Regions from separate parts of the Paenibacillus sp. FW104-T2 genome, predicted to be linked through region 3. Evidence: predicted binding sites of a transcription regulator. Region 3 holds the regulator's gene; each other region holds the start of a gene.

Region 1 (9,998 bases), on a different contig from region 3:
GATTAATGGGAGTTATTGTGTCGTTTGCTGGACCGCTTAGCAATTTGCTTTTGGCTATTGTGGGAACCGTTATCTATGCTTCTCTTGTAGGTTCGGGGGCGTTAGGTGGGATTGAGAATGAACGATTGTTCACGGCGATCTCCATGTTCTTCTCCATTTTCAATCTGACGAACTTTTTCCTGTTCCTCTTTAACCTGATCCCATTGCCGCCACTGGATGGTTACCGAATTCTTGAAGATGTATTGCCACCTTCGATTAGTCGCAAACTGCAAGGGGTTGAACAATGGTCCATTTTTATTTTTCTATTAATTCTGATTATTCCTCCGCTGCAGAACGCTACAATTCAGCCATTATATGAATTAGCGCAGAATATGTATGTTAATTTGGCAAAAGGAATCATTGGATTATATCGATAATATCACTAGTCTTTTTGGACTGAAATGCTGGTCAGAAGGACATAAAAGTTGTATGATCATCTGTGGCGATTGGATTCACGCCTGCCGCCCGGCAGGGTGAATGCCAGTCATAACAGGAAAGAATAGGTGGATAAACCCATGCAGCGTTATTTTGTATCTGCAGAACAGCTTACAGAGCATTCTGTTGTCATTCTGGGAGATGATGCGCGCCATATCGGTAAAGTGATGCGTGGCAAGCCTGGAGATAAACTGATTGTCAGTGATGGACAGAGTCGTGAGGCTTTGGTGGAGATTGAGAGCATCGAAGCTGGCCAGGTAACGGCAAATATCGTGGAATCTCTGAAAATGGACCATGAAGCCCGTATTCGCGTAACGGTGGCCCAGAGCTTGCCGAAGGGTGACAAGATGGAGACGGTTATTCAGAGATGTACCGAAATCGGAGCGGTAGCCTTTGTACCTTTCCTCTCGGAACGGACGATTGTCCAATATGATGCCAAGAAAGAAGGCAAACGGTTGGAGCGGTGGCGCAAAATTGCCAAGGAAGCCGCTGAACAAAGTCATCGGAATTGCATTCCATCCGTCGAGCAGCCACTTTCCTGGAAAGGGCTGCTGTCTTCTTTTGAGGGCTACAGTTTGGTATGTTATTGTTATGAAAAGGAGAACGGCAAGCAGCTGCGCGATGCGCTGAAGCCGTTTATTGAACAGCTCGCACCTGATGCGGCTGCAGACGTGTTGATTGTGGTTGGACCTGAAGGCGGGTTCTCCGAAAGAGAAACGCTGGAAGCTGATCAGGCAGGCGCGGTATCCGTTGGTCTGGGCAAGCGAATATTACGTGCCGAGACCGCAGGGATGGCAGCGCTGACTTGTGTTTTATATGAATCCGGAGAAATGGGGGGAATGTAATTATGCCATCCGTGGCGTTTTACACCTTGGGCTGCAAAGTTAACTTTTATGATACAGAGGCGATCTGGCAATTGTTCAAAAATGAAGGTTACGAACAAGTGGACTTCGATGAACAGACAGCAGATGTATATCTGATTAATACATGTACGGTAACGAATACCGGGGACAAAAAGAGCCGTCAAATCATCCGTCGTGCCATTCGTCGCAACCCGGATGCGATTGTGGCAGTTACGGGCTGTTACGCCCAAACTTCGCCAGCAGAGATTCTCGACATTCCTGGAGTGGATCTCGTCATCGGAACGCAGGACCGGGATAAAATCTTACCTTATGTTCGCGAAATTCAGGAGTCCCGTCAGCCAGTCAATGCCGTACGGAACATTATGAAAACTCGTGTGTTTGAGGAGATGGATGTGCCGGACTTCGCGGATCGTACGCGTGCATTCCTGAAAATTCAGGACGGTTGCAACAACTTCTGCACGTTCTGCATCATTCCATGGTCACGCGGGCTCTCCCGCAGCCGGGAAGCAAACAGCATAGTTCAGCAAGCTCACCAGCTTGTACATGCCGGTTATAAGGAAATTGTCCTGACAGGCATTCACACAGGCGGGTATGGTGACGATATGGAAAACTACGATCTGACTGATCTGCTGTGGGATCTGGATAAAGTGGAAGGCCTTGAACGGATTCGTATCAGTTCCATTGAAGCGAGCCAGATCGATGATCGGATGCTGGATGTCATTAAGCGTTCGGACAAGCTGGTACGTCACTTCCATATCCCGCTGCAAGCAGGCGATGACACCGTATTGAAGCGGATGCGCCGCAAGTATACAACCGAAGAATTTTACAACAAAATGCTTCGTATTCGTGAAGCAATGCCGGATGTTGCTATTACAACAGACGTTATCGTTGGTTTCCCGGGTGAGACAGACGAAATGTTCCGTAACGGCTATGAATTGATGAAAAAAATTGGTTTCTCGGAGATGCACGTATTCCCGTACTCCAAACGTACAGGAACACCGGCTGCCCGAATGGAAGATCAGGTGGATGAAGAAGTCAAAAATGCCCGTGTGCATGAACTGATCGACCTGTCTGAACAAATGCAGCTGGCTTATGCACAGAAATTTGTAGGTCAGGTTCTGGATGTCATTCCGGAAGGTGAAGCCAAAGGCCGTGAAGGCAGCGGGAAATTGCATGGTTATAGCGATAACTACATTCAGCTCGTATTCGATGGCTCTACGGACATGATCGGTAAAGTGTGCCGCGTCAAAGTGACCGAAGCGGGTGTAAACGAAAGCCAGGCTACGCTGGTTCGTGTACTGGAAGATAATCTGAAGTCCGCAGCGATGTAATCGAGGCGTCAGTAAAACAAGGATTTCATTTCCTTGGGGAGCGTACCCGGGGAGATGAGGTCCTTGTTTTTCGACTAAAGGCAAGACATATCTGTGAACGGGGGAAACCAGAATGAACAAAAAGGAAATATCCGCAGGCGGTGTAGTCTATCGTAAAGGGGAAGACGGCAGTCTTCAAATTCAGCTTATTGTTGATCGTTATGGCAAAACAACACTTGCCAAAGGCAAGATGGAAGCAGGGGAAACGGTAGAGGAAACCGCCTTGCGCGAGATTTTGGAAGAGACAGGCATGGTCGGCCGAATTGTGGAGCCTGTCGATATCATTGCCTACACATATCAGCACGTTGAATTTGGTCCGGTAGACAAGGAAGTTCACTATTATCTGGTTGAAGCAGAGAGCGGAAACCTGCAGCCGCAGATCGAAGAGATCAAGGGAGTCGATTGGTACGCACCAGAAGAGGCCTGGTCAAGACAGCAGCAGAACGGTTACGACAACAACGATAACATTTTGCGCGTGGCACTGAACAAGCTGGGCATTAACGTATAGTGCTTTGCCGTACGGCGATGCTTGGTTTTTTTCCAAGTAGAGGAGCCAAGCATCATGCCGCGGGCGATTTCGCTGATGGAGCGGAGGCCGGTGGTTTTTTGTGCCAGATCGGCAGATAGCACAGGGGTAATGCAAGCAGTGAGCTGATGATGTTAAAAAGGGTCTGGGCATGCGCAATCTGTGCCCCATAGTCCGCTGACAGCCAAGCTGAAGCTGCATGCAGCAACCCGATCAGCGGCATAAAAATCAAGGCTCCGGCAATGTTCAATACAACATGGGAGGCTGCAACGAATTTGCCTGCGGAAGCTCCTCCGGCGGCTGCAATGACAGCCGTGACACAAGTCCCGACATTGGACCCGATCACAATGGCAATACCAATCTCCACAGGCAGCACTCCAGTAGCCGCCAGCGTAATGGCCATGCTGATGACCGCTGCGCTGCTATGAATGAGAGCCGTAAGGCAGGCACCAGCCAGAAACCCCCACCACAGGCTGTCAGCCGAGCGATCCAAAAACCACTGGAATACGCCCATGCTGCGCAGGGGGACGGCGATGGATTGCATGACTTGAATGCCGGTCATCACCAAAGCAAAACCGGCAGCTGCAAGAAAGCTGTATTGTGAGTTGATTAGGAATCTTCGGGTGTGTTCGGGGGCTGCTTGATTGCGTTCACTAAGAACAACAAAGACAGCCCAACCTGTAAGCGAGATGACTAGCAAGGGCAGGGCAGCACGTCCAATCTGTAACCCAATCAACTCGGTTGTCAGACATGTACCGATATTCGTGCCCAGAATAATGCCTAGTGTGCGACCATAGGTAATTAATCTTGCATTCGCGAGACCAATGGTGAGCACCGTAACGGCGGTACTGCTCTGTAGTATTGCCGTGGCTCCTGCACTGAAAGCCATGCCTTTCCATGGAGCTGAGGTAGCTCGGTTAAGCCACCCGGCCAGCATTGGCCCAGCCATTCGCTGCAAGGCCGTTTCCATCAGTTTCATTCCACCAAAAAAGATAATTAGCCCATATATGAGCGGTAGCACAACATCTCTGAACATCTCGTTTCATCATTCCTTCCGTGCCTAGTCGTTATCTCATCTTATGAATAAGAGAGGACAACCATGACAGCCGGAAATTATTGGTGCGAACTGAATTGGATCGGAACACCAATCCGTCCCGTAGCGGCAACAAGTACTTTGCCATTTTCGTAATTTAGAATTGGGTTTTAACCTATTCACCTCACCATTCAAAAGAGACGGTGATTCATGCAAACGGAGCCGGAGGGGACGGAATTGGATCAGAGGAAGCGAAGCGTTCGCGTTTATCCCTGGATTTTCCCTTTGTAAAAGGGAATCACAAAAATCCGGGGATAACAGCGATCTGAAGACCAATCCGTCCCGTAGCAGCAACATATATTTTTCAATTCCGTAATTTAGGATTGTCTTAACCTACTCACCTCACCATTCAAAAGATACGGTGATTCGTGCAAACGGAGCGGAGGGGACGGAATTGGATCAGAAGAAGCGAAGCGTTCGCGTTTATCCCTGGATTTTCCCTTTGTAAAAAGGGAATCAAAAAAAATCCGGGGATAACAGCGATCGGGAGACCAATCCGTCCACGCAGCGGTCACCATTTGCACCAAACCCATCTTTTCAACTAACTAACTACAAAGGAAGTGGATTTACCTTGCCATCGGTTACACTGGAACGCAGTCGCAAAAAGCGGCTTGAACATGCACATCCATGGATATATAACAACGAAATTGCCTCGGTTGACGGTAACCCCGAACCGGGAGATCTGGTCAACGTATTGAATCATCAAGGTCGTTATCTGGCGACAGGATACTATAACCCGGCTTCACAGATTACGGTGAGAGTCGTTTCATATCAACCGCTGGAGTTTGAGCAGATGGACACCGCCTTTTTTGCCGCTCGCTTCAGCGACTGCCTGCGTCACCGGGAACGTTTTATCCAGGATGGAGAGGCTTATCGCCTCGTTTATGGAGAAGCTGATTTTTTGCCGGGTCTGATCGTGGACCGTTTTGGCAGTGTTCTTGTTGTACAGCTGCTTACCTTGGGAATGGATCGCTGCCGTGAAGCCATCGTACAGGCTCTGATTGAAGTGATGCAGCCGGAAGGAATCTATGAGCGCAGTGATGTGCCGATTCGGGAACTGGAAGGACTCGAGCAGACCAAAGGACCGCTGTACGGGGAGTGCCCACGTCATGTGACGGTAACCGAGAATGGCTTGCTTATTAAAGTGGATATCGTGGAAGGCCAGAAAACAGGCTATTTCTTCGACCAGCGCGAGAATCGGGCGGCGATTGAACCGCTTATGAAGGGCTGGGGCTATAAAAGCGGAATAACGTTGCAGGAAGTGGAACAAGAGGGCAGCCATCAGCTGCTGCCTGTAAATAAAAGTGGTAAAGTGGTAACCTTCCCCTATTGGGATGGGGCAACTGTTCTGGAGTGCTTCTCGCACACGGGCAGCTTCACGTTGAACGCTTGCAAATATGGAGCCAAAAAAGTCACATGCCTGGATATTTCAGAGCATGCTATTGAAAGTGCCCGCACCAATGTAGAATTGAATGGTTTTACGGATCGGGTAGAATTTGTTGTCGCTGACGCCTTCCAGTATTTACGTGAACAGGTCAAGGGAGTAGAAGAGCGTTCCGTACGTGCGCGGGCTGCCGAACAGAAAGTGGATACCTCCAAAGCGCTTGCAGCTGGCGGCGGGAAAACATTTGATGTGGTCATTCTTGACCCACCTGCCTTTGCCAAAACCAAATCAGCAGTCAAAGGCGCCTGCCGTGGATACAAGGATATTAACCTGCATGGCATGAAGCTTGTGAATGAAGGTGGGTATTTGGTCACAGCGAGCTGTTCGTATCATATGCGTCCCGATCTCTTCCTGGAAACGATTGCGGATGCAGCTGAAGATGCGGGCAAGGTACTGCGCCTGATTGAATGGAAAGCTGCAGGCAAGGATCACCCGCAAATTTTGGGTGTGGATGAAGGGCATTATTTGAAATTTGCAATCTTTGAAGTGCGCAGCAAAACAAACTGATCTGCATTTTGTTAAAAGTTGCTGTTAAGAAACAAGTCCACGGTGTAATAAGCTGTGGGCTTGTTTCGTGTTACAGGAAATCATTTTGCCTTTACCGGATTGTGGCAAACGTATGTTCCGAACCAGGTCAGGTATGTTATACTGGGAATTAAAATCTTGTTCGTGATGGTTTGGAGGATTAGACATGTCTGTACGCTTTATTATTGGCCGGGCAGGCAGCGGCAAGACGACGCTGATTACCCGGGAAATTACGTCTTTGCTTCAAAAGGAACCTCAAGGCAAACCACTCATATGGTTGGTTCCGGAACAAAGCTCGTTTCGCACCGAGCAGGCTCTGGTTTCTTCTGGCGCGATCAAAGGCACCATGCGTGCAGAAGTATTGGGTTTCCGCCGATTAGCCTATCGTATCATGCAGGAAGCGGGTGGGTCTGCGCGGATTCCAATCGGAGCCGAGGGGAAAAAGATGCTGCTTTATAAAGTATTACAGCGGCGCAAGGAAGAGTTGAAGCTTTTTGGCGCTTCGGGCAATCAATTGGGCTTTATAGGGCATTTGAATGATTTGTACAGTGAGTTTAAGCGTTATGAACTAGATCCCGGCTTGCTGGAAGAAGGCCTTTCTAATTGGAATACATCTTCTTCAGCGCCGATCCTGGGTGACAAGTTACATGACTTGCTTCTTATATATCGTGATTATGAACAGGAACTAAAGGAACTCTACATCGATGATGAAGACACGCTGACAGAACTGAACGAACGTTTGCAAGAGAGTGAGCTTCTTCAGGATGCACAAATCTGGATTGACGGTTTTCAGGGCTTTACCCCACAGGAAATGAGCGTAATTGGAAGACTGATGCTTCAGTCCTCTTCAGTAACCATTACGTTGACCTTGGATCGGCCTTATGATCACGGCGCACTCCCCAGCGAATTGGATCTGTTCCATCCAACAGCGAGCGCATATGCGCGGCTCAAGGGTATGGCTGAGGATCTGGGAGTCATGAGCGAAACGATGGTGCTGCAGCCGGTTGTTTTGCCAAGATATGAGCACAGCCCTGGTTTGGCCCATCTGGAGTCTGGGTTCGACCGACGGATTCGTTGGAGAAGTGATGGCCGCGATGCGGGCGTGAAGTTATACGCAGCCGAAAATCGCAGGGCTGAGATGGAAGGTGCATTGCGGGAAATGCGCAGATTGGCTCAGGAGGAAGGCGTGCGTTATCGGGACATGGCCGTACTCGTTCGTCAGCTGGATGCCTATGCCGATATTGCCGAGCCACTCTTTAGGGACTATGACGTGCCCGTTTTCCTGGATCGCAGAAGAAGTGAGCTTCATCATCCGCTCTCGGAATTCATTCGTTCTGCAATTGATGTCGTTCGTCGCCGCTGGCGTTACGAAGATGTATTTCGCTGTGTCAAAACGGATCTGCTGCTTCCTCGTGATGGTTCCATCACTCGTGAAGATATGGACCAGCTCGAAAATTATATACTCGCGTGTGGAATTCACGGATACCGCTGGACCGACGGCAAGCCTTGGAAATACGTCCCGAGTCTGTCTCTGGAAGACAATGGACAAGACGGCCGAAGCCGAGGGCGGGAACAAATGCTGTCGCTCATGGAAAAATGCCGAACGGTCATTACGGATCCGATGGCTGCGTTTGAGAAACGCATGATCAAGGCCAAGACGGCAAGAGAACAGTGTGCTGCACTATATGGACTGCTCGAAGACGCAGAAATTCCCTGGAAACTCGAAATGATGTCTGCTGAGGCAACAGCTCAGGGTGACCCGGAGCGTTCGCGGGAACATCGTCAGATGTGGGGAGCTGTCCTGGATCTGCTGGACCAGATGGTGGATATGATGGGAACGGAACGACTGGACATCGATCTGTTTGCGGGCCTGATGGAGACGGGGTTGACTGAGCTGAAGCTAGGACTTGTTCCGCCGGCGCTGGATCAGGTGCTGGTCGGTTCCATGGACCGGACTCGCCTGCAGGATATCCAGTATGTATTCATTCTGGGAGCCGTTGACGGTGAACTCCCGGCTGTGCCGCAGGAAGATGGCGTGCTAACGGAGCAGGAGCGGGAGCTGCTGACCGAAAGAGGTCTCGGCCTTGGACCTGGAACAACAAGACGAATGCTGGACGAGCGTTTCCTGATCTATACCGCCTTGACTGCTGCAAGTAAGCAGTTGTGGTTAAGTTACCCTGTGGCTGATGATGAGGGCAAAACGCTTTTGCCTTCGGAAATTGTGAGACATGTACGAAAGATGTTCGGATTGAATGAAGTGCCACTTCTTGCACAGCCGCCAGTAACGGGTTTGGAAGAAGCTCACTGGCCTTACGTTATTCATCCAGAGCAGAGTCTGTCGGTTCTGATTGGGCAGCTGCGCAGATGGCGCAGGGGTGAAGAGATTCCTGAACTCTGGTGGTCGGTCTACAACTGGCACTGCACGAATGAGAGCCTCAGACCTCAGCTGGAGCGATTGCTGGGCTCCATTTTTTATCGCAATCGTGCATTGCCACTGCGCACTTCGACAAGCCGCCGATTGTATGGCACGGAGGTGCGGACAAGCGTTTCTCGAATGGAACGATTCGTGGCATGTCCATTCTCCCATTTTGCCTCGCACGGATTACGCTTGAAAGAGCGTCAGCTATATCGTCTTCAAGCTCCGGACATTGGGCAGCTGTTCCATGCTGCCCTGAGTCAGCTGGCGATACGACTCCGTGAAGAGAACCGCAGCTGGGGCAGCCTCTCTCCGGAACAATGCCGCAAGGAAGCGGAGCAAACGGTGGATCAGATTGCTCCTCAGCTTCAGGGCGAGATTCTGCTGAGTACGAAACGTTACGGCTACATTTTCCGCAAACTGAAGGATATTGTAAGCCGGGCTTCGGTCATTTTGGGTGAGCAATCGAGACGTGGGAGTTTTGAACCTATTGGTCTTGAGCTGGACTTTGGGCCAGGCAAACCCTTGCCGCCTCTTCGTTTCGAGCTGGAGAACGGGTGTGTGATGGAGATTGTGGGCCGGATTGACCGGGTTGATGTCGCCGAGGGAGAAAATGGACTTTTGCTTCGGGTTATTGACTATAAATCGAGCCAGACGGATCTCAAATTGCATGAAGTGTACTACGGACTGTCCCTGCAGATGCTTACGTATCTGGAAGTGCTGCTTAGTGCTGCCGAAGAGTGGCTGGGAGAATCGGCGATGCCTGGAGGAACATTGTATTTCCATGTGCATAACCCATTGCTGCAATCTGCGAACGGCATGACCTCAGAACAGGCGGGACAGGAATTGCTGAAACGCTTCAAAATGAAGGGCCTGCTTCTGGCAGATCGTGATGCCATTGCACAGATGGATAACACGCTGGATAAAGGCTACTCGGCCATTATTCCTGTTGCACTCAAGGCGGACGGCAGCTTCTATAGCAGCGCAGCGGTAGCTACGCCAGACCAGTGGGACACGCTGCTCGCATCTGTTCGAGGTAATATCCGGGAAATCGGGACCCGCATTACGGATGGGGATGTGGCCATAGAGCCTTACCGCATTCAGCAGGAGGTTGCATGCACATTCTGTCCGTTTAAACCCGTCTGTCAATTTGATGAGAATATTGAAGGCAATGAATATAATCTGTTGTCCAAGCCAGGCAAACAGCAAATCTGGGACATGCTGTCACACAACAAGGGAGGGGAGACGTCATGACGAATATGCCAAAACCGGAAGGCAGCTTCTGGA
Region 2 (9,998 bases), on a different contig from region 3:
TCAGGCTGTTCAAGTGGCTCAATTCGAAGGACAGTCTGTCTCTAATAGTATCACGACGGATGAACAGGGTAGAGTGTACGTGGGGACTTATCCGGGCGGCAAGGTTTGGCAGTATGATCCTGTGACCGAGCAAGTGAGGGATTATGGCCGTGTGATCGGTGCGCTTGATCAGGAGTATGTCCGCTCCATTGCTTACCAGGGGGGATATATTTATGCCGGTACAGCCCATGAACAGATCGTGCGTGTGGATTTGGCTACAGGTGAAAAAACGAATATTGCAGCTTCGCTTGCCGTCAAAAATGATACAGTATACGATTTGAGTACAATCGATAACCGTTATTTGTTCGCGCGTTATACGGATGGAAGTGGTGTACCGGGTGAGGGTTATATCTACGATACTACAACAGGATCCTGGCTTGATGTGGAGCTCCAGCAGGTAACCGGTCTTCACGCAGCTGACTCTGTGGATGGAAAGCTGTATTATATGTCCGAGAAAAAACTGAAAACCTTTGACCTGGCGACACGTCAGGTAGAGGAAACCGGCATGACCTATGAGAGTGGGTTCAGAGGGGCGGATTGGGTCGAGTTTCAGAACAATCCCGAGCTGCCGGGAAAAACGCTCGTTACGGTACGATATGACGGCGGAGTTGCCATGCTCAATATCGATACCCAAAAAGTCATCGTACAGCCACCAATTATTCCGGGATTGCCGGGAGTTGTTAATCGTCTCCAAAGTGTATCTGATACACAGCTGATAACAACCGGTTCACAAGCTAGATCTTCTTTGGTTGATTTAGAGAGCATGACGACAAAACCGTTCAGCATTGGTCAAGCGGACAGTGTATACCCGATTGGAAATAAAGTCTATATGGGAGTCTACCCGGAAGGTGGCTTGTACGTTTACGATCTCAATCAGGAACCAGGAAGCACAAATCCGCAGCGTCTCGCTGTACTTGGGAACGATCAGGAACGTCTTGTGCATATGTCTGAAGGGGACGGTAAACTGTTTATTTCGACCATTTCAGGATACGGGACGCTGGGAGGATCGCTTACAGTTCATGATACTGCTACAGGTGAAACCAAAGTCCATCGAAACGTGGTTCAGAATCAGAGCGTGCTTAGTACCGCTTATGTAGACGGGAAGGTTTTTGGATCTACAACCATTAGGGGAGGACTGGGCTCCACGCCGAGCGAGCAGGAGGCCAAAATTTTTGTGTGGGATGTTCAAAATGAGCAAAAAATAACGGAGTTTACGCTGGATATTCCCGAGCTTGTCGATCCGATTTTCATTGGGGACCTGTCTCTCGGGCCGGATGGATTGATCTGGGGAGCATCCTACGAATATATATTTGCAATCGATCCGGATACGTACCAACTTGTAAAATATATGAAGATTTATCCGAAGCTCTATTATACCCAGTGGCATCATCATCCGATGCGCTGGTCGGAAGACGGACTTTTGTATGTCCTGTTTAACAACAAGCTGACAGTGATTGATCCGGAAACACTGGATTTCAGAACATTAACGGATGCTTCTAGATTTGATCTTGGCATGGATGGGGACCTGTATTTCACAGATCTCGCAACCAATACGGTTTTGTATCGAATCCAAATTGATGGAGAGATTGTGGCCGAACCGCCAGGGATTCCTTTGCCGGTAAACAATGCCGGGTTGGAGCAGCCAGGAGAGAACGGAAAGCTGCCCGGCTGGACTTCATTGTTTGCAACAAGTGGGGATGTTAAATTTGAGCGTAGCAGCAACAAGAGTTATGCAGGTGATTACAGCCTGAAAACAACGGATCTTATTCGTACTGCATCCGTTGCAGTGCAGAGCGATCCAATCGCATTAGTGCCTGGAGAGGACTATACCGCAAGTACTCAAATATATATTGAGTCAGGCCAGCCTGGTTTCATGTTCCGATTTTATAACGCAGAAGGGCAGAGCTTGTCTACTTTGGAAACGCATCTGGATGAATCGCGACTTCACCAATGGCAAAAAGTAACTCTCCGCGGTACGGCACCGGAAGGAGCGGCTTATGCCAGACTAATTGCGGTAACCAGCCGCTATAATATCTCCACAGCCTACTATGACGATTTTTCCGTAACGGTTAAAGATAATACGGCTCCCTTGACTGAAGCTGCGCTTAATCCGCAGGCAAATGAGCAGGGTTGGCACCATGAAGATGTTTCGATTACGCTAAACTCGGAAGGAGCAAGCTCCATCATTTTCGAAACTACGGGGGCTGAGGAAATCAACCAGCGTGAGACTGAAGGCGGTACTACTGAGTTTACCGTAAGCGAAGAAGGGGTGACGGCCGTAACTTATTGGTCTATATCGGCTTATGGTGTGCCCGGGGCACCCTCTACTACCGAAGTTAAGATTGACAAAACGGCTCCTATCATCGAATTTTCAGGAAAATCCGTCTACGAGCTGGATGAGGAAGTTCGGATCGAATGCTCCGCTCAGGATGCATTATCAGGTATAGCTAAAAGTGATTGTGATGCTGTGCTTGCAGATCGCCCTGCCTATTTGAATGGTGTTGGGGAGCATTTGGTCTATGCTTCCGCCCATGATATCGCTGGGAACACGACAAATTCTTCTTTTTCTTATGAGGTGATCCTTACCTATAAAGGTATGGCAGGACTTATCGACAAGTTCCTCGCTAATGATCAAGAGCTGGCTGATCGATTGAAGGAACAATTGACCAAAGTAGAACGAGCCAATGAATCAGGTAATGAGGGAGGAAAAAAAGGCGCAATCAACGGATTTATCCATCAAGTGCAAGCCAAGATTGGCAAGGGATTAGCTCAAGAACATGCGGAAATTTTGATACAGCTCGTGTCACAAATTTAATTTTATTTGAATGAAGAGCTTTTCTGGGCCTGATCTCGATCATGCTTGAATATGTAATAATTAGAATAGTAAAGCAGAGGATAGTTAATTTGTTAATTGAAAAAGGACGTTGTCATAGCGCATGACAGCGTCTTTTTTGTCCTAATAATAAGGTGAAGTATAGAATTAAGAGTGAGTTAATATAGGAGATCATCCACTACAATGGATAATAATATCAAACAAAGTCGTTTGACTTTCATTTTACTATATCGTATTATTCTAATATAACGATACAGGAGGGTTAACTTTGGATAAACTCGGTTTTAACGATAGCGGTGATTTGAAGCAGTTTGAGGAACCTGCTAACTTACTGAAGGCCCTTTCCCATCCTATACGCCTGTGCATTGTGCGCGGGTTGATGCGTAAAAAGAAATGTAATGTTTCCTATATGCAGGAGTGTCTGGATCTACCGCAATCAACCGTTTCCCAGCACTTACAGAAGCTGCGTAGTGCAGGAATTGTTGATACGGAGCGAAATGGCCTAGAAGTGAATTATATACTTGCAAACCGACGTATTGAACAGATTATAACTGTTTTATTTGGAGAGGATGAATGTTAATCATGAGTAAGAAAGTGGTCATTGTTGGTGGAGTAGCGGGTGGTGCGTCAGCAGCTGCCCGCCTACGCCGGCTGGATGAACATGCGGAAATAGTCATATTTGAAAAGGGTCCCTACATTTCATTCGCCAACTGCGGCTTACCTTATTATATAGGCGGAACGATTGCTGAGCGTAACCGTTTGTTAGTACAAACACCTAAAGGAATGGCAGATCGCTTTCGAATTGATGTACGTACACAGAGTGAGGTCATATCCATCACCCCCCAGCATCAAACGATTCTAGTGAACAGCGAGGAGCGCGGTCAATACGAAGAAACCTATGACGAGTTAATTCTGTCTCCCGGTGCACGTCCGATGGTCCCCGATGTGCCGGGTATAGATAATCCATTCATTTATACAGTGCGCAGCATTCCAGACATTGATCGAATCAAAGATGCAATAAGTGCATCTAACAACGAATCATCAATCGTTATTGGTGGTGGATTTATCGGTGTTGAAATGGCAGAAAATTTGAGGGAAGCCGGACTACATGTAACGCTGGTCGAGGGTAACGAACAAATGCTAACTCCATTTGATCCTGAACTCGCAGCTGCACTGGCACAAGAAATGGAGCAGCATGGTGTTAATTTGCAGTTTTCCAAGCGTGTTAAGGGTTTTCGTTCACTGGAGCATGGAATCGGGGTCGAGCTTGCAGATGGTCACGTTTTAAAAGGAGATCTTGTGATTCTCGCGATTGGTGTGACCCCAGAAACCTCATTTCTGCAAAGCAGTGGTATTTCCTTGGGGACACGTGGACATATCATTGTTAATGAGGCCATGGAAACCAATATACCGCATATATATGCGGTTGGTGATGCAATTGAGGTCAGTGATTACATCCATGGAACCAAGACAGCGATTCCGCTTGCAGGTCCTGCCAACAAGCAAGGACGTATTGCTGCGGATCGGATTGCTGGCATAAATTCTACCTACAAAGGAACACAAGGGACTTCTATTATTAAAGTGTTTGGACTGACTGGAGCAACAACGGGCAGCAATGAAAAGATATTAAAACGTCTTAACGTGGATTATCATACGGTGATTGTTCATCCTGCTTCTCATGCATCGTATTATCCAGGATCAAGTGCAATTACTCTAAAATTGCTGTTTTCACCTGAAGGAAGAATCCTGGGTGCACAGGCAGTCGGATTTGAAGGAGTGGATAAACGCATTGATGATATTGCCGTTGCTATTCATTTTGGGGGTCATATAAGCGACTTGACTGAACTTGAACTGAGTTATGCACCGCCCTATTCATCAGCAAAAGATCCGGTTAATATGGCTGGGTATGCAGCAGAGAATATTATCGCCGGACGTGTCAAAACATTCACCTATGATCAGCTTTCTGTGCGCCAGCCGGAGCAAACCATACTACTAGATGTACGTAGCGAGCTGGAGCATCGTAATGGCCATATTCCAGGGTCATTAAACATCCCAGTGGATGAGCTTCGTGAGAGATTGCATGAGTTAAATGTCTCTAAAGAAATCTGGGTATACTGCCAAGTAGGTTTACGGGGGTATACTGCAACACAAATTTTGCGTCAGCACGGTTTCACCGTTAAAAATTTGAGTGGTGGATTCAAAACGTATCGCCAAGCGCAATTTAAACCAGCTCCGTATACTGGTCAAAAACATGAGCTTACAGATGATCAAAATCATAGCAATCATGTTTCTCATCTAAAGCAAAATACATTACATCAGGCTGATCAACTTTCTTCTCAGCCGTTGCGTATCGATGAAGAATTGGATGTTTGCGGATTGAGCTGCCCTGGTCCGTTAATACAAGTAAAGCAGAAGATGGATCAACTATCCGATGGAGAAACGCTGCGGGTAAAAGCTTCTGATCCAGGGTTTTACGAAGATGTAAAGGCATGGGCAGCAATGTCTGGTGCAGCACTCATACAGTTGGAACGTGGTAAGAACGGTATTATTGAAGCAGTACTAACCAAGCAGACAGAGCCGGTCAGATCATCCGTTTCGGAAGCTCAGAATGTTGAACCTGCCAGTACGATGGTTGTCTTCAGTGGCGACCTGGATAAAGCAATAGCCTCTCTTATTATTGCTAATGGCGCAGCTGCAAGCGGGCGCAAAGTAACCATGTTTTATACATTCTGGGGACTAAATATTATTCGCAAGCATCAGCCGGAACGGGTATCCAAAAACATGATAGGCCGTATGTTTGATCTTATGCTGCCACGTGGTAGTCACAAGTTAGGCTTGTCCAAAATGAATATGATTGGTGTTGGTCCTAAAGTTATTCGCGGCATTATGAAGAAAAACAACGTTGCCTCTCTGGAGGAATTGATTCAAACTGCTTTAGCACAAGGTGTGGAAATGGTTGCTTGTCAAATGTCTATGGATCTGATGGGTATCCAGCGAGAAGAGATCATGGATCAGGTTACTATTGGTGGGGTAGGTTACTATCTGGGTCAGGCTGACAAATCAAACCATAACCTGTTTATATAGAAGGGATATGCACTTTATATTAATTAAATCAATCATGAAGAAGTCTCTAATCGACCTTGAGGGTTTGTTCCCTCATGGTCTTTCTTTGTTATAAGACATGCTTCTGAAAGTTGAGTATGACCATCCCTCCGCTGAATATAAATATTTACCTCTTGCATAAAGAACATGTGTTCGGTTTATAATATATACAAACATACGTTCTTAAGTACAGGAGTGATTTCAGTGTTGACTAAGCAGCGAACCATTATGCTCATTGATATGCAGAGCTTTTATGCTTCAGTCGAAAAGGCGAAAATGCCTCAATACAAAAATAGACCACTCGCCGTTGCAGGCGATCCAGCAAGACGCTCTGGAATTATTCTTGCTGCTTGTCCATTAGCCAAAGCGAAGGGTGTATCCACCGCAGAACCACTCTGGCAGTCGCTTCAGAAGTGCCCTGAACTAATCATTGTTAGACCTCATATGCAAGAATACATTGAAGTATCCACTCAAATCATGTCCATTATTGAGGAGTTTACCGATCTGGTTGAGCCGTACAGTATAGACGAATTATTCGCTGATTTTACAGGGTCTATGCATCTGTTTGGTAATGATCCTGTCGATCTAGCCAAGCAAATTCAAGATAAGATCTATAATGAAACAGGGGTTTACGCAAGAGCGGGCATTGGTGAAAACAAAATCATTAGTAAATTGTGCTGCGATATGATCGCTAAAAAGGTCAAAGGGGGCATTTTCCACTTAAAGAAAGAAGAATTACACCTCCACATTGGAGATAAGCCCATCCGCGATATGTGGGGGATTGGCTCAAGAATGGAAAAACATCTGTGGAAGATGGGTATCCGAACGATTAGAGACTTGGCGAATACACCTCTTACCCAACTCAAGAGTAAATGGGGCGTGAATGGAGAAGTGATCTGGCGCATCGCCAATGGGCTCGATAACTCTCCGGTAACCGTCAACACACACAGTACACAAAAGGATATTGGCAACGGGATGACCTTGCCTAGAGATTACACAGAGGCTTGGGAGATCGAAGTGGTCATCCTCGATATCTGTACTGAAGTATGCCGAAGAGCTCGTAAAAAAGGACTGATGGGGAGTGTCATTTCCGTGAGTGTGTCTGGAGCAGATTTCGACCATCCAACAGGCTTTCACAGGCAGGTAAAACTGTCTGATCCAACAAACATAACCGTTGATGTGTGCAAGATCGCCAAACGCATATTTCATCAACACTGGGATGGGCAACCGGTGCGCCGTGTAGGCGTATCCCTTTCTCAATTATCCGACGCGGATACATATCAACTATCCTTCTTTGATGATCAGGAGCACAAACGGGCTATTGATCAGGTGATGGACGACATTAAGGATCGATTTGGCGACATTGCCATACTTCGAGCAAGCTCCATTACAGCTGCTGGTCAAGCAATAGATAGAGCATCTAAAATTGGGGGGCACTACAAATGAGCAAAAAACTTGAGGCCAATGGATTATGGGAATCGAGCCGTATGATGCTTCCACAACATAAAGAGCGAATCATACAGCATCGTACTCAAATTCATGTTCAAGCCAAACCGCTAATTCATGAAGATGAGTGGGAGATCATTGCTCAAAATGTAGATATGTCGCTCAACTATACTTTACAAGCCACCATTGAAGTGTTTAATGAGTCGGGCAATCGATATATACACGGAATCGTTACTTCAGTCAGTACCGTTGGAAAGAAAATCAAAATTGAAATGGACAATGGATTTGAATGGGTCGATTTTGATCAATTGGTCACGGTCAAACTTGAAGAAGGAGGCGTGTACGGTGAAACAGACTTCTGAGGAACTTGCACTCGTGAAGAGGCTGGTAGAGCTTCCCTATCTGTTAAGTGCTCTGGAGGTAGATAAGCATAAAATATACGCTTCAAACTTTAAGATGAAATCGGTGTATGTTGATTACTTAGACGGTACCCAAAAGAAAATTGCCTTAGAGATGTACAAATCGAAACAAAGCTTAAAGGAGCACCATATTAAAATCATTGATGAACAGAGATCCGAGCTAAGTCTAACGGTAAATTATTCGGTGAGAGGTTACATTCATAAAATGACATTATTATGGAGTAAAGTGAAAGTGGATGTTACCTTAATGCTTACGGAGCATATGAACGTTGATATTACTGAATTGTCCAAATAACACTAGAGTTAGAGCAGAAGGCGGTATATAACTGCAAAGGATGGACCATAATGCAGTTATAACCATTGTTTTCTTCTCCCGAATGGGTAAACCGACCTTTGAAATTTGAGGGTCGGTATTTTTGTCTGCATTTTTGAATGCCGAATCCAATCATTTCTTCAACATCCTGAAACTTTTCAACAAAATGTGACCAAATGCCGTCCTTAAGAGTGTTAGAGGTATAAAGGAGGGCTGAACAACCATGCGGCGATCCGTGCCCCAACCGGGCGATCATGTGATGGACATATATGAGACTTATGCCGATACTCTGTTCCGAATAGCCATGGTACACCTTGGTAGACGAGAGGACGCGGAGGAAGCTACTCAGGATACCTTCATCAAGCTAATGGAAAAAGCCCCTGCGTTCAACGATGCGGAGCATCAGAAAGCATGGTTGATCCGAGTCATCACCAATCACTGCAAATCCTTATTAGGTAGAGGCTGGCGCAAACGGGAGGTCAATCTGGAGGGAGCAGAATTTCTAACCACAGATGACCCTGAAGATCGGGTGCTCATCGAACTCGTGCTGTCATTGCCCGTCAAGTATAGAGCGGTGGATCAGATGAAAACAAATGACCAAATGAGAAAACGCATGGAGAACATCTCCAATGTGCGGCACCATAAACAAAAACGCCAACGCAGGCCTCTTTACATTGCAGCGAGTGTTGTCATTGCTGCCAGCATCGGACTGGCTGTTCCGAGCTTATGGCAGCAGTGGAACGGTTCGACACAACCGGGGACACAAATGGCATCGAACGTTACATATGACCCGGTAGTGATTCCGAAGACGGAACTCCCCAATTCAAATAGCAGCGGTCCAAAGGCAAATATGCTTCAACTGGTTGTATACCAGGGGCATGTCTATACGCAGTCCCCGACATCGCTTAACGGTGAGGATGCGCTGGCATTGCGCGGAGAAAAACTGGGTACTACAACGGGTGGCATTCATGAGTTGAGTAGTCAGGATGAATATAAAGAGCTGGCTTCCAACATTGGTGAAGCGGATATCTATATGGTAGATGGCTACGATAAGGACTTCCGAATCATGTCAACCACTGAAATGGATGGTCAGGTGCAAGAAACGACAATGCTCTGTACTCCGTAGAAACGAACGATGGAAATAAGGCCAAGATCAATAGTTATTCAGCAGCGGACAAAAAAACCATTCCCATTGACGATACCTCTTGAGGCGTAGTATTATTTTACCAATTTAGCTCTGTGGGAGGAATCGGATGTCTACGATTAAGGCCATTGTACTGGACCTGGACGGAACTTTGCTCAGAAGTGATAAATCGATATCTCCCAGAAATGTTCAGGCTGTTAAACGATGTTTTGATTCGGGAATACATATTATCGTTGCCACGGCAAGGCCGCCTAGAGCGGCAAATCAATTTGTGAAGCAGTTTCCTTTTGTAGATTACATGATTTATTACAATGGCGCTTTAGTTATATGCAAATCCAAACAAAATGAGCTCCATATTCCTATCCCTTTGGAGATCAATCAACAGATTAATACATTCATCGAGTTAAACATGCCTCAATCCATAATCTCATACGAGGTTAATGATTCATGGTACACAAGTAGGCCAGTTCTGGACTCGCAATGCGCTCAATTCGGTATCCGTCCGAATGATCTGAAACCTCAGGTTGTTGACCAACACTATATAGACTCTCTATCCCCAACCAAAATATTAGTTTTAGGTTGTAACACATGGAAGGATCTTAGCGAGCAATTTGGTGATCATGTGAATGTCATCGCAACGGATGGGGGAGCATTAATCCAAATCATGCATAAAACAGCTTCAAAGGAAAAAGCCTTGGAATG
Region 3 (9,998 bases):
AGAGCAACAGTTTGAATTTTCCCTGCAAGTGACGCAAAGTGTCCATTGTTTCTTCATATACATGAGGTCTGGATCTTCGCTCTGCTCCAAATTGCGAAGCAAGACGTTCGGCCAAATCTTCACGATCCACTCCCAGCTTCAATAAGCCACGACGCCAGGACTCCTTACGATATACAGGGGCAAGCTGCTCCAATTGACGGAATTCCGGCTGGTCACCGCCTGTAAAATTAGCCCATAGTCCTTCAAACGGATTGATACCAATCATTTTGGTGAATGCATAGGTTTCATAGGATTCATATAGACTACGAGCTTCATTACGAACAGCTTCTTCCAATGCCTCAGCATCGACGCCGGTTTCTTGTGAAGCAAGCAGGCAAGTTTCGTGGAATGCTTCTCGCACACTGCGTTCATCCCACAACAAAGTATCATCCAGGTCGAACAAAATCGCTTTTAATGCCATTCCGATCATCTTCCCCTTTGTGAATAATTACTTTTTCTCGTCTGTTTCTACAGTAATCTGGTGTGCTTTGGCAAATTTCAGAAGTCGTTCAGAAATGGCATCTGTGTCATAGCGGTTCAACAGTTTAGTGAACACCCATCTTTTGCCACGGCTGTTATGTTCAATAACTACCGTTCCCTGTTCGAATCTAAACTTAACGATGTCATCCACTCCAATGGAGCGTTCCCGATTCCCTTTGGTTGTTATAATCCGGTTGCTCCCGATTTTGATGTAAGGACGGCGAAGCATAAAAATTACAGCCAAAAATACATACAACAGCATCGTAACCCAGTCCCATGTTGTCATTGGAGCTTTAACAAGAAATGTGCTCATAAACAGATACAAAAACGCAAGTCCAATGAGGAAAATAGGAAACAGAAGACTGCGTCCTTTGAAAATGTCCTCACCGGGCGTACCCGAAATCGGTTGACCATTTTTTTTACGCTGCTGATTCAACTGCTTTGAATTTTTCCGAACCGTTCTCTCGAACGAACGAGCCATGAGAATCCCCCTTATGTCATCTTTGTATCGGCTTACAAAATTCGCAAACCGACATTCCCCCTATAAATTTGCATTCTCAAAATAAAAGGAAGAAACCTAAATATCATTACGATATCTTTAGGTTCCTTAGTGTTTGAGTTTGCCTTGGTGGCCTTGATCGTTCTCATCATCTACAATTTCAATGGACTCCAGTTGCTGTCTGAAGTTACTGCGGATGTTGTTTAAGTAAATTTCTCTAAGTTTAGCACGTTCGGCAAGTTCTTCCTCTGAAAGTCCAGTGGACTTGTGTTTACGAGCCAATTCATTGATGCGTGCTACCAGGCTATCTATATCCAAGCTTGTCCCCTCCAAAAATACAAAGTCATACTAACTTTGACATGATCGAGGCTGCTTGTCAAGGTTGCTACTTACTCGCTCAACTGAATCGTGGTTTTAAGGGGTAAACTGAGGCAAAGTTAAGACTTGTCCAGCTTGAATTGAAGTGGTTTGAAGCTGGTTTACTTTCTTTATTGCTTCTATATATACACGTGTATCCATATTTTCCGGTTTATGCTCCAAAGACAAGCTCCACAATGTCTCACCCTGGGATACTGCTATTTTGCTGCCGGGAAGAACATTGTTCTCGTCTCCTGCAAACACAGTCAATACAGTGCTGCAGCCAATAAATATGATTAACGATGCCATAATCAATTTCAACATCCATGTTGGCATCTTGGCTTCTGCAAACCATTGTTTAATGTTACCTATGTTAGACTTGACCGCTTCCGAATTCACCGGTTCGTAAATACTTTGATAAGTAGAATATCTCATATTAATCGTCCTCCAAACGTTTGTTCCTATCTGTTGAAATCAATATAACACGAACACTTGTTTTGTACAATAGATTTTTAGAACAATTGTTCGCTTTATTTTAAACTCCAAATTTCCCGTTAATCTCTAGGTGAATCCAACTCGTTTTTTACTTTTGTTAGGTTTGAAGGACTTTACAAGTAAAAGACTCAAAAACATTGATTTTATCGGATTTTATTTAGAACTTATGTTTGTACGAACGGAGGTTCTATGTTATAATTTTCCCAAACGTTACTAAAATGGGGTTGATACGGTATGTCGAAGATATCCAGCAGGCAGCAAGCTATTCTGGAGTTTATACGTAATGAAGTCCGGTTGAAGGGATATCCTCCTTCCGTACGTGAAATTGGTGAAGCGGTTGGACTGGCTTCCAGTTCTACGGTTCATGGACATCTGGACCGTTTGGAGAAGAAAGGTCTCATTAGACGTGACCCTACTAAACCAAGAGCCATTGAGTTGTTAAGCCAGGAGGAATCAGAACACTCCCATCAGTTTGCACACAGTGTTGCTCGCATTCCCGTTGTAGGTAAAGTTACTGCAGGGGTTCCGATTACCGCAACAGAGAACATCGAGGATTATTTCCCGCTACCGACACACTATGTTGGAGAACAGAAAGTATTTATGCTCTCTGTTGTTGGTGACAGTATGATCGAAGCAGGAATCGTTAACGGAGACTACGTTATCGTACGCCAGCAGCAAACGGCAGATAACGGAGATATTGTCGTTGCGATGACAGAAGATGATGAAGCTACAGTTAAAACATTCTACAAAGAGAAAGACCACATTCGTCTTCAGCCTGAGAATGCAACATTTGAACCTCTTCGTTTAAAACATGTTAGCATTTTGGGTAAAGTGATTGGCCTTTTCCGTGATATTCACTAGTCTTTCTTCCAACAGCAAATCAGCTTAACTGTAATGACAAAAAGAGGTTGTCCTGTTGAACAGGACAACCTCTTTTTACATGCTAAATTTCTACTTCGTTAATTCCATTTCTTATCGTTTGAGAATGCTTTTGTGATGGGAGAACACTTCAAAGCTTTGCTGACCATGATATGCCCCCATACCACTCTCTCCTACACCGCCAAACGGTAAATAATGTGAAGTCATATGAGACAACGTATCATTAATGCACCCTCCACCGAAGGACACTTGATCCAAGACCTGATTCTGCAGCTCCTCTTGCTGCGTGAACAGGTACAGCGCCAGCGGTTTGGGACGGCGAACAATCTCAGCGAGCAGAGGATTAAGATCATCGTAAGTCATTACCGGAAGAATTGGACCGAATATCTCTTCTTGCATAACAGGTGACTGCCAATCCACATTTCCTACCAAGGTAGGTTCAATCAGCAGCTGATCCCGATCAGAGCGACCACCAATCAGAGCATGACCCTCTTCTAAGAATACAGACAGTCGATCAAAGTTACGTGTGTTGACGATATGCGGAAAATCGGGATTTCCCATGACATCCTTACCGAATTTATCTTGAATCTCCTCACCAATCTCTTCCAGGAGTTTATCGTGTACGTCCTGATGTACAAGCAAGTAATCCGGAGCAACACAGGTCTGACCCGCATTCAAGAACTTGCCACGGACGATCCGCTGAGCTGCCAACTTCAAATCTGCGTCTTTATGAACAATTACAGGGCTTTTACCACCTAATTCAAGCGTTACCGGCGTAAGGTGCTCTGCTGCTGCCTTCATAACGATGCGACCCACACCCGTGCTTCCTGTGAAGAAAATATAATCAAACTTCTCTTTCAACAAGGCTGTGCTCATTTCGACTTCACCTTCCATGACAGCTACATATTCCTCAGGGAAAATATCCTTGATCAGGTCATACGTCAGATGTGACACTGCCGGCGTTAATTCAGAAGGCTTAATAACAGCACAGTTACCCGCTGCAATCGCACCAATCAATGGACCAAATGCCAGTTGGAACGGATAGTTCCATGGCGCAATAATGAGAGCAACTCCATAAGGTTCTGGATAGATCATGCTTGTACCATCAGGTATAACAGAACTTGTAGGCACTGCTCTAGGAGCCGCCCATTCCTTAAGATGTTCCTGTGCAAAATCCAGTTCACCCAAAACGATGCGAATCTCAGAGTTATAAGCCTCTGTTTCCGATTTATTTAGATCAGCATGCAGTGCGTCCAATATCCGTTGCTGATATTTCTCTATGCCTTGTCTTAATTGCTGAAGAGCATGAATCCGATACTCAATATTTTTAGTTTGTCCTGTATAAAAGAATGCCCGCTGTCTTGCAACGAGTTGTTTCGCTTGTTCCATATTAAAATCTCCAATTAATGATTTAAAATTAAATTGCTAAAAATATATTTGAATTATATCTTGTTTATATGAAATTATCAACATATTAAAATATCTGTTATCAGGAAAATATGTATCTTCTCTCTTACTATTATATGTACACTATTCAATGCTGGTATTTTTTTAGAAAACTACTCACCTTTGTCCCCTTATGTAATTCATCAAAAAAAGCCCTTGGCACTATTACGCCAAAGGCTTTCCTTATTAGTACAAAGTGATATATTGATCGCGTTCCCATTGGTGGACTTGTGTACGGTACATATCCCACTCAATTTCTTTCAACTCGTAGAAGTGAGCCAGGGCGTGATCGCCAAGTGCATCACAGATGACTTCGCTGCGGATCAATTCGTTCAATGCTTCTTTCAGATCAGCTGGCAAGCTTGGAATGCCTTCTTCCACACGCTCTTCTTCTGACATAATGTAGATGTTGCGGTCAATCGGAGCTGGTAAGGAAAGCTCACGTTTGATTCCGTCCAGACCTGCTTTCAATAAAACAGCCAAAGCCAAGTAAGGGTTAGCAGCCGGATCCGGGTTACGAACCTCAACACGTGTACTCAGACCACGGGAAGCTGGAATACGGATCATTGGGCTACGGTTACTGGCGGACCATGCTACATAACAAGGGGCTTCATAACCTGGTACAAGACGTTTGTATGAGTTCACAGTTGGGTTAGTAATTGCTGCAAATGCACGCGCATGCTTCAGCGTTCCAGCCATGAAGTGACGTGCAGTTTTGCTCAGACCCAGCTCGTCCGACTCGTCAACGAATGCGTTGGCACTGCCTTGGAACAGCGATTGGTTACAGTGCATACCGGAACCGTTCATACCAAACAGCGGTTTCGGCATAAAGGTAGCATGTAGACCATGCTGACGTGCAATCGTTTTAACAACGAGTTTGAACGTTTGGATCTGGTCTGCTGCTTTTAGAGCATCAGCATATTTAAAGTCGATCTCATGCTGCCCTGGAGCTACCTCATGGTGGGAAGCTTCGATCTCAAAGCCCATTTCTTCAAGTGTGATAACAATGTCACGACGACAGTTTTCACCAAGATCCGTAGGCGCCAGGTCGAAATATCCACCTTGGTCATTCAGTTCGTTAGTCGGGTTTCCTTTTTCGTCTGTTTTGAACAAGAAGAACTCTGGTTCAGGACCGACGTTGAAGGAAGTGAATCCCATTTCTTCGGCTTCCTTCAGGTTTCGTTTCAAGATGCCGCGTGGGTCTCCAGGGAATGGGTTGCCATCCGGCAAATAAACATCACAAATTAGGCGAGCTACACGGTTCTCAGCTACCCAAGGGAAAATCAGCCAAGAATCGAGATCAGGATAGAGGTACATGTCGGATTCTTCAATACGCACATAACCTTCAATGGAAGAACCATCAAACATCATTTTGTTATCCAAAGCCTTGGTCAATTGGCTTACAGGAATTTCAACGTTTTTGATAGCTCCAAGCAAGTCGGTAAATTGCAATCGAACGAATCGTACGTTTTCTTCTTTAGAGATGCGGAGAATGTCTTCTTTTGTATAACTCACGATACCTCTCCCTTTCTTTTCTGCTTATTTGGCTTGCATGTTATATTTGTACATTAGAAAGTTCCACGGGTCAAGGAGTCTGCCATCACAACTGCATGATTTCCCCTCACTCGCCAAGTTATGCGAACTTACTTTTTATTAAAAAATCGGGAAAGCTCTCCCTGAATGAGAGATACTTGTCCAGGTCTCTTACCCGAAACAAGCTGTTGCTTCAATAAACGGTGCAGCTGTGTATCGGACAGTTCTCTGCGCTTCACTTCAGTATCTGCGGTGATGACTGTCGCTTCTTCGGATTCCTTGGATACTGGATTCATAACCTGCTTGATGCCGGCAATATTAACACCTTTTTCGATCAAAGCCTTGATCTCCAGCAATCGTTCTACGTCATTAAAGGAAAACAAACGTTGGTTACCTGACGTTCTTGCCGGTACAATCAAGCTGTGCTGCTCATAATATCGAATCTGACGAGCGGACAGATCCGTAAGTTTCATAACAATACCTATCGGGAATAAGGCCATATTTCTGCGAATTTCGTCACCCATGTTCATCAACCTTCCAGTCATCTATTCTTCACCCTATTGTACATTTAGTTATTACTAAGTGTCAATGACGTGTTAGATAAACTCACAATAATTTACGATCTTTCATTGTCTGGAGCGCCATCAAAACGCCATATTTAACATGAGAGTAGGTTAATCCCCCCTGCATGTAGCCGATATATGGCTCTCGAATAGGCGCATCCGCTGATAACTCCAGGCTTCCGCCCTGTATAAACGTACCTGCCGCCATAATGACGGGATGTTCGTAACCAGGCATGTCCCATGGCTCAGGAACGACATGACTATCCACTGCAGCAGCCCGCTGAATTCCCTGTACAAAAGCGATCAGATGCTCCGCGGAGGAGAACTGCACAGCTTGGATCAAATCTGTGCGTGTCTCATTCCAAGCAGGTTTGGTTACAAATCCCGAAGCAGCAAACATTGCAGCGGCAAAGGTACTGCCCTTAATGGCTTGTCCCACAATTGTCGGTGCCATGTAAAGTCCCTGGTAGATCCCACGGGTCGTTCCCAACATGGCACCAACCTCACCACCTATGCCAGGTGCAGTCAAACGATACGCTGCCAGTTGAACATATTTTTCCTTCCCGCATATGTAACCCCCGGTTTCAGCAAGGCCTCCGCCAGGGTTTTTAATTAGTGAACCTGCCATCAGATCTACCCCGACCTCTGTCGGTTCGCGTTTCTCCGTAAATTCGCCATAACAGTTATCCACGAACACGATAACATCTTCTTTGATAGCCTTTACCCGTCTTACCATATCAGCTATCTCATCAATACAGAAGGAAGAACGCCAGTCATATCCACGTGAACGTTGGATACCAATGACTTTGGTTGAAGCAGTAATATTCCCTTTCACTGCGTCCCAATCGACACTTCCATCTGCCAGCAAAGCGGTTTCACGGTATCCAATACCAAAGTCCCGAAGAGATCCGGTTCCATCTTCCGGACTTCCAATGACTTTGTGCAATGTATCATAAGGTTTACCTGTGATGTATAACAACTCGTCACCTGGGCGCAGTACGCCAAAGAGAGCGGTAGCTATCGTATGTGTACCTGAAGCAAAATGGGGACGAACCAACGCAGCTTCTGCACCAAATACGTCCGCATATACTTCATCCAGCACTTCCCGGCCACGATCGTTATATGCATATCCCGTTGAACCGGCAAAATGAAAATCACTGACTTGTTTGCGTTGAAACGCATCAATGACCTTCCACTGGTTGTAATCCGTAATACCGTCAATCATTTTCATCTGTTGTTCAATCTGGGCCTCAACTTGTTGTTGCAGCTCCACAATCTTTGTATCCAAGCTTGCCATCTTACTTCATTCCCCTTCATTGCACTAATCTAACGCATAATATCGATTATCGTGTCAACTTACCATACCAATATGTCATGTATATTACAATTCAATGAAATCTTCAAGTAAATAACCGAATTTTTCATATTCCCCTTTTTGCAGCTCAACTTGATAGATCACATCATTTTCTTCAAAAGTGGTTTCAACAACATCTCCAACCTTATAAAGAACAGATGTAAGATCTCCCCGCTCTGCAGGAATTCGGAACCGCTTCGTATCCCCCGTCAGCTCTTCCTGAATTCGCTCCCGAATCTTCAGCAGGTCAGCTTCATCCAGTGCACTTACCTTCATATGGTCTTTATCCAAAGGAAGCATTTCCAGCTGCTCCGGTGTACATGCATCTTTTTTGTTATAGAGCACCAATTGAGGCTTATCGCCAGATCCAAGCTGCTGCAGAATTTCATGCACGGTTCTCATCTGATCTTCCCTCATTGCAGAGGATGCATCTACAACATGCAAAATCAGATCAGCTTCGTTCACTTCCTCCAATGTCGCACGGAAAGCGGCAATCAGATCATGTGGAAGGTTTTGAATAAACCCTACGGTATCCGTAAGTACAATTTCTTTACCGCTTGGAAGCTCCATCGTACGTGATGTTGGATCCAACGTAGCAAACAGCTGGTCCTGAATATATACATCAGCGGCAGTTAATTGTTTAAGCAATGTGGATTTACCTGCATTCGTATACCCTACAAGTGCAACCTGTACAATGCCTGTCTTTTTACGACGCTCGCGATGAAGTTTGCGGTGGCGTGTAACCTCTTCCAGGTGCCGTTTCAAATCATCAATGCGCCCCCGGATATGACGGCGATCCGTCTCCAGCTTGCTTTCCCCCGGTCCACGTGTCCCGATTCCCCCTCCAAGCCGTGAAAGGTTTTTGCCATGACCCGATAATCGTGGAAGCAGATAGCTAAGTTGGGCCAATTCGACTTGAATGATACCTTCTCTCGTATTTGCACGTTGAGCGAAAATATCCAGAATCAACTGGGTACGGTCGATAATTTTGAGATCCAGTGCCTCTTCCAGGTTACGAACCTGAGCTCCAGACAGCTCTTGATCAAATATCGCTGTGGTCGCGCCTAATTCCTCTGCAATCGCACGTAGCTCCTCCACTTTACCTTTTCCGATAAACCACTTCGTATCCCGGGTTTCACGGTTCTGGGACAATACACTCAGCACCTCAACACCTGCGGTCTCTGCAAGCTTCACCAATTCCTCCAAAGAGTACTCCGGATTAATGCCTGACCGCTTAACTTCATCTGTAATCAAACTAACTAAAACGGCGCGGTCTTTCTTAACCTGATCTGTATCATGGGTAACTGTCATATTCAATATGTCCTCCTTATCAAACTCAGCTTCATCTATTACGGTTATTGTTCCCTCATAGCGTACTTTAAGCCGAACCGGTTAACCCGGCCGGCTGCTCCAAAAAAACCATTATCGCTTACTTTCGCTCAAACTTCAAATCCTCTGTTCGAATCGTCATCAGTTCCAATTTTCCCGGACTGCCCTGGGTATACTGTTCCAGCAATCGTACCGCCTGATGACGTATGGACCGCTCAATTGCATTTCGAACGTACCTAGCATTGCTGAAGGCATGCAGAGATTCATTTTTCTCCTGCAGCAAATGCTGCTTCAACTTCAGGATGGTCTGTGGCATTAAAATATAATCTCGCTCTTTCGCCATAATCTCTGAAATCTGTATCAATTGATCTATACTGTAATCCGGAAATTCAACCTGGATAGGAAATCGGGATGGTAATCCCGGATTGGTCTGCAGAAAGAAATCAATTTCTTCTGAATACCCTGCCAGGATCAAAATGAATTGATTTTTATGATCTTCCATGGATTTTACAAGTGTATCAATAGCTTCCTTGCCAAAGTCCTTCTCGCCACCGCGAGCCAAGCTGTATGCCTCGTCGATAAACAAGATGCCTCCAAGTGCCTTCTTCACCAGATCGCGCGTTTTCTGGGCCGTATGCCCAATGTACTCTCCGACCAGATCGGCCCGCTCCACCTCAATAAGGTGCCCTTTGCTGAGCACACCCATCTTTTGAAACAGCTTTGCCACAATCCGTGCAACCGTTGTTTTCCCGGTCCCTGGATTTCCTTTGAAAATCATATGATACACATGTGCTCCACTGATCAGGCCTGCCTCAGAACGCATCTGGGCTATTTGTAAAAACGCATAGATTTCAAATACGAGATCCTTGATATTTTCCAGCCCAACCAACTGCTCGAGCTCACCTTGAATTTCTTGAAAGTGGCTGTGCTTGGCTAATCCCTTTACTGCCTGAAGTGGTGTCTCCTCTTCCTTCGCCAACATCTGAGGCTCTTGGTTACGCAATACAACATTAATTTGTCTGGA

What was found. Region 3 encodes LexA, which represses DNA repair genes until DNA is damaged. Its sites were predicted from a motif close to CGAACATATGTTCG; they were not measured.
Region 1: the regulator LexA is predicted to act here: its motif matches at 6,383-6,396, upstream of addB (helicase-exonuclease AddAB subunit AddB).
Region 2: the regulator LexA is predicted to act here: its motif matches at 6,145-6,158, upstream of AC3WQ3_RS20890 (DNA polymerase IV).

Annotation. Positions count from the first base shown of each region.
Region 1 is NZ_JBYTCE010000002.1:72,681-82,678, forward strand. Features, by position in the region: gene AC3WQ3_RS03095 (site-2 protease family protein) at 1-416, shown strand, start outside; gene AC3WQ3_RS03100 (RsmE family RNA methyltransferase) at 555-1,319, shown strand; gene mtaB (tRNA (N(6)-L-threonylcarbamoyladenosine(37)-C(2))-methylthiotransferase MtaB) at 1,322-2,668, shown strand; gene AC3WQ3_RS03110 (NUDIX hydrolase) at 2,781-3,215, shown strand; gene AC3WQ3_RS03115 (Na/Pi cotransporter family protein) at 3,268-4,269, opposite strand; gene AC3WQ3_RS03120 (class I SAM-dependent rRNA methyltransferase) at 4,898-6,277, shown strand; gene addB (helicase-exonuclease AddAB subunit AddB) at 6,462-9,965, shown strand; gene addA (helicase-exonuclease AddAB subunit AddA) at 9,962-9,998, shown strand, end outside.
Region 2 is NZ_JBYTCE010000018.1:65,431-75,428, forward strand. Features, by position in the region: gene AC3WQ3_RS20875 (NHL repeat-containing protein) at 1-2,854, shown strand, start outside; gene AC3WQ3_RS20880 (ArsR/SmtB family transcription factor) at 3,141-3,452, shown strand; gene AC3WQ3_RS20885 (FAD-dependent oxidoreductase) at 3,455-5,956, shown strand; gene AC3WQ3_RS20890 (DNA polymerase IV) at 6,203-7,420, shown strand; gene AC3WQ3_RS20895 (YolD-like family protein) at 7,417-7,782, shown strand; gene AC3WQ3_RS20900 (YhjD family protein) at 7,766-8,134, shown strand; gene AC3WQ3_RS20905 (RNA polymerase sigma factor) at 8,376-9,278, shown strand; gene AC3WQ3_RS20910 (Cof-type HAD-IIB family hydrolase) at 9,406-9,998, shown strand, end outside.
Region 3 is NZ_JBYTCE010000026.1:62,173-72,170, reverse strand. Features, by position in the region: gene AC3WQ3_RS25300 (HAD family hydrolase) at 1-460, opposite strand, end outside; gene AC3WQ3_RS25295 (hypothetical protein) at 488-1,000, opposite strand; gene AC3WQ3_RS25290 (DUF896 domain-containing protein) at 1,127-1,336, opposite strand; gene AC3WQ3_RS25285 (LysM peptidoglycan-binding domain-containing protein) at 1,433-1,810, opposite strand; gene lexA (transcriptional repressor LexA) at 2,105-2,731, shown strand; gene AC3WQ3_RS25275 (aldehyde dehydrogenase) at 2,843-4,138, opposite strand; gene glnA (type I glutamate--ammonia ligase) at 4,382-5,710, opposite strand; gene AC3WQ3_RS25265 (MerR family transcriptional regulator) at 5,839-6,252, opposite strand; gene AC3WQ3_RS25260 (methionine gamma-lyase family protein) at 6,335-7,588, opposite strand; gene hflX (GTPase HflX) at 7,673-8,956, opposite strand; gene AC3WQ3_RS25250 (AAA family ATPase) at 9,075-9,998, opposite strand, start outside.